DNA from 2 places in the Xanthomonas sp. 3058 genome. Region 1 is predicted to be linked to the other one. Evidence: predicted binding sites of a transcription regulator. Region 1 holds the regulator's gene; the other holds the start of a gene.
What was found. The regulator HrcA, encoded in region 1, represses chaperone genes, less so after heat shock. The targets are predictions, from matches to a motif close to TTNGCACTCNNNNNNNNNGAGTGCNAA.

Region 1 (4,210 bases):
CGACCTTGCGCAACGCGCGCGGCGGCTGCCCGGCATTGGCGGCGACCAGGAATTCCACCCGTTCGGCGCCGTTGGGGTCCGGGCGCAGGGTCTCCTGCGGCTGCAGCTGGATCAGGAACTGCCCGCCGCCCATGCCCAGCTCGCCGATCAGCGTGGTGGTGGCAGCCGACAACGCCTCGGCAGCGGTCGTGCGGCTGGCGCTGAGGGCGTTGGCTGCAGTGCGCCAGACGTCGATTGCCGCCTCGATGTGCTTGTCCAGCTGCTGCAGGCGCGCGTCGGCGCCGCGCAGGCTTTCCACTTCCAGGCTCATGCGGTCGCGCTGGGCGGCCAGCTCGTCCGGGGCGACACGGTGCTTGCGGGCCAGGTCGTGCAGGCGGCCGAGCCGGCGCTCCATCGCCTCGAACTGGGCCGGGTCGGCCTCCAGGTCGTCGCGCACGCGGTCGAGCAGGGCCAGCGCCTCTTCGATCTGGATGACGGCGCTGTCCAGCAGCGCATCCACCTCGCCCAGGCGCGGCTCGTGCTCGGCCACGCGCGCCAGGTCGTGGCGGCTGTCCTGCAGCAGGCCCAGCGCCGAGGCACCCTCGTCGCCATTGAGCTGCAAGGCCACGCTGTCGCAGGCGCCGATCAACGCGGTGGCATGCGCCTGGCGGCGGTGATTGACGTCCAGCGCGGCGATCGCGGCCGGGTCCAGGTCTTCGCGTTCCAGTTCGCCGAGCTGGTGTTCCAGAAAGCCGATGCGATCGGAGACATCGCCCTGCGCGGACAGCGCATCGCGCTCGTCCAGCAAGGCCTGCCAACGCTGGCTGGCCTGGCGCACCTGTTCGCGCTGGGTGCCGTTGCGGGCGTAGGCGTCGAGCAGGGTGAGCTGGCTGTGGCGGGCCATCAAGGCCTGGTGTTCGTGCTGGCCGTGGATCTCCACCAGCTTTGATGCCAGTTCCGCCAGTTGCGAGGAGGTGACCGGGCGGCCGTTGATCCAGGCGCGCGAGCCGCCGTCGGCGCGGATGATCCGGCGCAGCTGGCATTGGGCCTCGTCGTCGAGTTCGTTGTCCGACAGCCAGGTCAGGCCCGGGTGCTGGGCCGGGAGCTGAAATTCGGCCGAGAGTTCGGCGCGGTCGGCACCGTGGCGAACCACGCCGCTGTCGGCGCGCAGCCCGGACAGAAAGCCCAGCGCGTCCACCATCAGCGACTTGCCGGCGCCGGTTTCGCCGGACACCACGGTCATGCCCGGGCCGAATTCCAGTTCGGTGGCGCGGACGACGGCGAAATCCTTGATGGAGAGGTGTCTGAGCATGGGATCGAGTGTGAACGCTTTGGGGAAGCTTAGGGTGAGAGGGGCCGGCAGGGAATAAGACGCTTGCCAACCGCAGGGCCAGACATTATCTATGCCCAGTCTCACCGGATGATCCCATGCGCGCGTCACAGTCCCCAACGCTCGACCCCCGCGCACGCCAATTGCTGCGGACGCTGATTGCCCGCTACATCCGCGATGGCGAGCCGGTGGGCTCCAAGACGCTGGCCCAGCATGCCGGGCTGGACGTCAGCCCGGCCACCATCCGCAATATCCTGGCCGACCTGGAGGACGTGGGGCTGCTCAGCTCTCCGCATACCTCGGCTGGGCGGGTGCCCACCGCGCATGGGTACCGGGTATTCGTCGACAGCCTGGTGCAGATGCAGCCCCCTGGCGAGGAAGAGGTGCGGCGCCTGCGCGCCGAGCTGGCCAGCGGCAACGGCACCCAGTCGTTGCTGGGCAGCGCCTCGCAGATGCTGTCGGCGATGAGCCATTTCGTCGGCGTGGTCAGCGCGCCGCGGCGCGAGCAGTTTGCGTTCCGGCATATCGATTTCGTATCGCTGGATGCGCGCCGGGTGCTGGCGATCCTGGTGTTTGCCGACAACGAGGTGCAGAACCGGGTGATCGAACCGCGCCGGGCCTATGAGCCGGCCGAGCTGGAGCGGGTGGCCAATTACCTCAATGCGCAGTTCGCCGGGCGCGCGCTGTCGGATATCCGCGCCAGTCTGCTGCGCGAACTGCGCATGGCCAAGAACGAGATGGAGCAGTTGCTGGCGCACAGCGTGGACCTGGCCAGCGAGGCGCTGGTGCCGGCCGATGCCGAGGACATGGTGATGGCCGGGCAGACCCGCCTGATGGGCGTACAGGACCTGTCGGACCTGGACCGGCTGCGCGAGCTGTTCGAGGCCTTCGCCAGCAAGCGCGAGATCCTGCAGCTGCTCGAGCGCACCATCCAGGCGCCGGGCGTGCGCATCTTTATCGGCGAAGAGACCGGCATGGTGTCGCTGGACGACGTCTCGCTGGTCACCGCGCCATACACCGCCAACGGCCAGGTGCTGGGCGTGCTGGGGGTGATCGGGCCCAAACGCATGGCCTACGACCGGGTGATTCCGCTGGTGCAGACCGCCGCCCAGGTGCTGGGGGCGGCCATGGAACCGCCCGGCACGCGATAAGCGGTAGCGATCGATACGATCGTTTTGCTTGAAACGCGCGCGCGCGCCCACATACGGGGTGACGTTGGGGCGGGCGTTCCGCTTGCCCGGGAACTGCATATGAACCAAGACCACCCCGAATTCGACTCCGAAGACCTGTCCCAGAACCCACCCGAGACCGATCCGCTCAAGGCCGAGATCGAGGCGCTGCGCAGCGAGATCGCGCTGGTCAAGGCCGATGCCCTGCGCGAGCGTGCCGATCTGGAAAACCAGCGCAAGCGCATCGCCCGCGACGTCGAGAACGCGCGCAAGTTCGCCAACGAGAAGCTGCTGGGCGAGCTGCTGCCGGTGTTCGACAGCCTGGACGCCGGCCTGACCGCGGCCGGCACCGAGCCCAGCCCGCTGCGCGATGGCCTGGACATGACCTACAAGCAACTGCTCAAGGTCGCGGCCGACAACGGCCTGACCCTGCTCGACCCGGTCGGCCAGCCGTTCAACCCGGACCAGCACCAGGCGATCAGCCAGGGCGAGGCCGAGGGCATCGCCCCGGGCCACGTGGTGCAGGTGTTCCAGAAAGGCTATCTGCTCAATGAGCGGCTGCTGCGCCCGGCCCTGGTGGTCGTGGCCAAGCACGACTGATTGCCAGCGCCCGGCTGAACTGCCGGGCGCGTCGTTAGAACACAGATGCGCACAGATGGCTTGAACAGCTGCGCGCCACCCCCACATCTCAGCCAGACCCGGCGTCGCCGGACACAGCTACAGAATCATCAGGAGCGTATCCATGGGCAAGATCATTGGTATTGACCTCGGCACCACGAACTCGTGCGTGTCGATCATGGACGGCGGCAAGGCCCGCGTCATCGAAAATTCCGAGGGCGATCGCACCACGCCGTCGATTGTCGCCTACACCAAGGACGGCGAAGTGCTGGTCGGCGCCTCGGCCAAGCGCCAGGCGGTGACCAACCCGAAGAACACCTTCTACGCGGTGAAGCGCCTGATCGGCCGCAAGTTCACCGACGCCGAAGTGCAGAAGGACATCTCGCACGTGCCGTACGGCATCCTCGCCCACGACAACGGCGATGCCTGGGTGCAGACCAGCGATGCCAAGCGCATGGCGCCGCAGGAAATCTCCGCGCGCGTGCTGGAAAAGATGAAGAAGACCGCCGAGGACTTCCTGGGCGAGAAGGTCACCGAGGCCGTGATTACGGTGCCGGCCTACTTCAACGACAGCCAGCGTCAGGCCACCAAGGATGCCGGCCGCATCGCCGGTCTGGACGTCAAGCGCATCATCAACGAGCCGACTGCCGCAGCCCTGGCCTATGGCCTGGACAAGAACGGCGGCGACCGCAAGATCGCCGTGTACGACCTGGGCGGCGGCACCTTCGACGTGTCGATCATCGAAATTGCCGAAGTCGACGGCGAGAAGCAGTTCGAAGTGCTGGCCACCAACGGCGACACCTTCCTGGGCGGCGAAGACTTCGATAACCGCGTCATCGAGTACCTGGTCGACGAGTTCAACAAGGATCAGGGCATCGATCTGCGCAAGGATCCGTTGGCGCTGCAGCGCCTCAAAGACGCCGCAGAGCGCGCCAAGATCGAGCTGTCGACCAGCCAGCAGACCGAAGTGAACCTGCCGTACGTCACCGCCGATGCCTCGGGCCCGAAGCACCTCAACATCAAGTTGACCCGTGCCAAGCTCGAAGCGCTGGTGGAAGACCTGGTCAAGAAGTCGATCGAGCCGTGCCGCACCGCGTTGAATGACGCCGGCCTG
Region 2 (4,210 bases), on a different contig from region 1:
GTGCTCGCGGTTGTAGGTGAGCCCGCTGCCGGTGCCGGCCCGGTCGCTGCCCTTGGCGTAGCTGCGGTTGCGGTAGGCGTCCAGGATCCGGCCGCTGTTGTTGGGATCCTCGTCGGCCATCTCCAGGATGGTCCAGGTGCTGGTGCCCGAGCCGCTGTACGGATACACGGTGTGGCCCTTGATGACCGTATGCAGCGAGCAGCGCAACTGGCCGGCATTGGCGGTATTGACCCGCGAGTAGTAGCCGGTGCCGCCGCCGCTGGCCGTGGCCACGGTGAAGGCGATGGCCTGGTTGGCGGCCGGGCTCAACCCGCTGGCATCGCGGATGGCGCTGGCAGTGATGGCCAGGCTGCAACGCTCGCCACCGACCAGGGCGGTGTTGGTGGACAGGCTGAAGCGGGTGCCGCTGGTGGGATAGCTCAGCGGCACGCTGCCGGAGCTGGCGCAACTCAGCGCGAAGGCGCCACTGCTCAGCGTCACCGCCTCGCTGAAGTCCACTGCCAGATCACCCGCAGCCGGGAAGCCGGTCGCGCCCTGGGTCGGGGTGGTGCTGGTGATCGACGGTGCCGCGCCGGTTTCGCCGCCACCGCCGCTGCCATTGAAGGTCTGGCCGCGATTGCAGGCGCCAAACGTCTGCGCCGACGAGCCGGCCCAGCTGAAGTTGGCCGCGCTGCTGCCGGTGCCGGTCAATTGCAGCGAACTGCCGACCGCGCTGTTGTTGCTCTCGCTGACCGGCAGGTTCTGGCTGGTGACGCCGGCGGCCGGGCCGCCGCTGCCGGTGATGCTGCCTTCGTAGCTGAGGAACTGCACCAGCTGCCCGCTCGGGTCCACCAGCGCCACACCGTCGTTGGGCCCGTTCTGCACGCCGTTGCTGGCGTAGCTGACCGTGGCCACGCGCGCCTGGCTGCCGCAGCTGACCAGGCTGCCGGCCGGCACTGCCGTGTTGGCATAGACCGTGGCCGCGCCCGGCGTGCTGCCGTTGTAGAGATAAATGCGGTAGCCGCTCAGCGATTCGCCGGCAGTGGCCACCACTTCCACCGCTTCGCCGCTGTCGCCGGAGGCGCCCGCGTCGTCGTAGTGCAGTTCGTTGATGAAGACCGCCGCGTGGGCGGTGGGGACGACCAGCGCGATGGCGCAGGTCAGCGGAAGAACGTGGGCCAGCAACCTCATCGACAGCTCCTTGTGATCGGGGTAGTGCGGTCCCGACTCTAGAGCCTGTGCATGACAATCGATGGAACCTGGTTCCACTTTTAGGTCAGCCGACACGCACGGCTGCGCGCACGGCCGGGCGCGTGCCGGCTGTTGGCCCGGTGCGCAATGCACCGCGCCGCCATGTCGGTTCGGAGCGCGCGATGCGCGCCTGTGCCGACGGGCGCTGCGCAGGATTGTGTCGCTGCCCGTCGCTGCCGGCTCGGGCTGACCGGCGAAAAAGTTTTATCGCCAGCCCTTGAAAGCGGCCCACGCAGCACAATCTCTGGCCCGCACCCGCTCTGTCGGGTTTTTTCCGCGCGCTGTGCTGGCAGTCGTCACATACGAGTGCTAACATCGCCGATAATTTCCAGACCAATCAAACACTTAAGAGGGTCTTTCTCTATGAGCATCAAGCCGCTTCACGACCGCGTTGTAGTCAAGCCGATCGAAGCCGACGAAGTTTCCGCCGGCGGCATCGTGATCCCGGACTCCGCCAAGGAAAAGTCCACCAAGGGTGAAGTCGTCGCCATCGGCGCCGGCAAGCCCCTGGACAACGGCAGCCTGCGCGCGCCGGTGGTCAAGGTTGGCGACAAGGTCATCTACGGCCAGTACGCCGGCAGCAGCTACAAGTCCGAAGGCGTCGAGTACAAGGTGCTGCGCGAAGACGACATCCTGGCGGTCATCGGCTGATAGCCGTTGCCCGCGGGAGTCGGGAGTGGGGATTCGGGATTGGTCACTGCGCTTGGCGCAGCTGATCCCGGATCTCCCCCGACCCCCGCTCTAGCCAATCCCTAATCCTCAATCCCAAATTCCGGAGTTACAACAAATGGCTGCTAAAGACATTCGTTTCGGTGAAGACGCACGTACCCGCATGGTTCGTGGCGTCAACGTTCTCGCCAATGCCGTCAAGGCAACCCTGGGCCCGAAGGGCCGCAACGTCGTGCTCGAGAAGAGCTTCGGCGCGCCGACCATCACCAAGGACGGCGTCTCCGTCGCCAAGGAAATCGAACTGGCTGACAAGTTCGAGAACATGGGCGCGCAGATGGTGAAGGAAGTCGCGTCGCGCACCAACGACAACGCCGGCGACGGCACCACCACCGCCACCGTGCTGGCCCAGGCCCTGATCCGCGAAGGCGCCAAGGCTGTGGCCGCCGGCATGAACCCGATGGACCTCAAGCGCGGTATCGACCAGGCCGTCAAGGCCGCCGTCATCGAGCTGAAGAACATCTCCAAGCCCACCACCGACGACAAGGCGATTGCCCAGGTCGGCACCATCTCGGCCAACTCGGACGAATCGATCGGCAACATCATTGCCGAAGCGATGCAGAAGGTCGGCAAGGAAGGCGTGATCACCGTCGAAGAAGGCTCGGGCCTGGAAAACGAGCTGGACGTGGTCGAGGGCATGCAGTTCGATCGCGGCTACCTCTCCCCGTACTTCATCAACAACCAGCAGAGCCAGTCGGCCGATCTGGACGACCCGTTCATCCTGCTGCACGACAAGAAGATCTCCAACGTGCGCGACCTGCTGCCCGTGCTGGAAGGCGTGGCCAAGGCCGGCAAGCCGCTGCTGATCGTCGCTGAAGAAGTCGAAGGCGAAGCGCTGGCGACGCTGGTGGTCAACACCATCCGCGGCATCGTCAAGGTCGTGGCCGTCAAGGCACCGGGCTTCGGCGACCGTCGCAAGGCGATGCTGGAAGACATGGCCGTGCTGACCGGCGGCACCGTGATCTCCGAGGAAGTGGGCCTGGCGCTGGAGAAGGCCACGATCAAGGACCTGGGCCGCGCGAAGAAGGTGCAGGTCTCCAAGGAGAACACCACCATCATCGACGGCGCCGGCGACTCGGCCGCGATCGAAGCCCGCGTTGGCCAGATCAAGACCCAGATCGAGGACACCTCGTCCGATTACGACCGCGAGAAGCTGCAGGAACGCGTGGCCAAGCTGGCCGGCGGCGTTGCCGTGATCAAGGTCGGCGCTTCGACCGAAATCGAAATGAAGGAAAAGAAGGCCCGCGTCGAAGACGCCCTGCACGCCACCCGTGCAGCCGTCGAAGAAGGCGTGGTCCCGGGCGGCGGTGTGGCCCTGGTGCGTGCGCTGGTGGCCGTCGGTAACCTGACCGGTGCCAACGAAGACCAGACCCACGGCATCCAGATCGCCTTGCGCGCCATGGAAGCCCCGCTGCGCGAGATCGTGGCCAACGCCGGCGAAGAGCCGTCCGTGATCCTGAACAAGGTCAAGGAAGGCACCGGCAACTACGGCTACAACGCCGCCAACGGCGAGTTCGGCGACATGGTCGAGTTCGGCATCCTGGACCCGACCAAGGTCACCCGTTCGGCGCTGCAGAACGCAGCCTCGATCGCCGGCCTGATGATCACCACCGAAGCCATGGTGGCCGATGCGCCGAAGAAGGACGAGCCGGCGATGCCCGGCGGCGGTGGCGGCATGGGCGGCATGGGCGGCATGGATTTCTGATCCAGCCCCATCGGTTGTTGCCTCAAAAAAGGACCCCGCCGAAAGGCGGGGTTTTTTTGTGCGCGGGGCGGCGGAACACGCCTGCGACGCGTGGCCTGCCGCAATGGCGCGCGGGCTTCGGGCACCTGACGGACCCAAGCGTGTCGGCACTGTCGCGCCTGCAAGGCCGTCATCCGGCGCACAGTTGCATGACAGCCCCTTGACACCGATGTCATGGCGGTCATAGCGTCGCAGGGCAGGCGCTTGCGCCGCGCGGTAGGGGGCCGCCGGACAAGGGGCAGCGATGCAGTGCATCGCTGGCGGGCGTCGTTGCAGCGCATTGCCACGCCGGCCATGGCCGGCTTCTCCCGGGGATCTTATGAACTGCCGCAGCCATCGCCTTGCCTTGTCGATTTCCTTGTCCCTTGTCCTGACCGCCGCCGCGGCGTCGTCGGCCGTTGCCCAGCAAACCGAGCCGGAGTCGCCACGCGCCACCTCCACCCTGGATGCGGTGAGCGTCACCGGCTCGCGTATCAAGCGCGCACAGGTCGAAGGCGCGCAGCCGGTGGT

Region 2: a site for HrcA is predicted at 1,517-1,543, ahead of GGR61_RS13580 (co-chaperone GroES). Genes of this name have one in related genera too.

The regions. Positions count from the first base shown of each region.
Region 1 covers NZ_JACHOF010000001.1:158,646-162,855, reverse strand. Annotated here, with positions in the region: gene recN (DNA repair protein RecN) at 1-1,291, opposite strand, end outside; gene hrcA (heat-inducible transcriptional repressor HrcA) at 1,408-2,460, shown strand; gene grpE (nucleotide exchange factor GrpE) at 2,560-3,078, shown strand; gene dnaK (molecular chaperone DnaK) at 3,221-4,210, shown strand, end outside.
Region 2 covers NZ_JACHOF010000010.1:48,961-53,170, reverse strand. Annotated here, with positions in the region: gene GGR61_RS13585 (endonuclease) at 1-1,170, opposite strand, end outside; gene GGR61_RS13580 (co-chaperone GroES) at 1,594-1,881, shown strand; gene groL (chaperonin GroEL) at 2,018-3,661, shown strand; gene GGR61_RS13570 (TonB-dependent receptor) at 4,020-4,210, shown strand, end outside.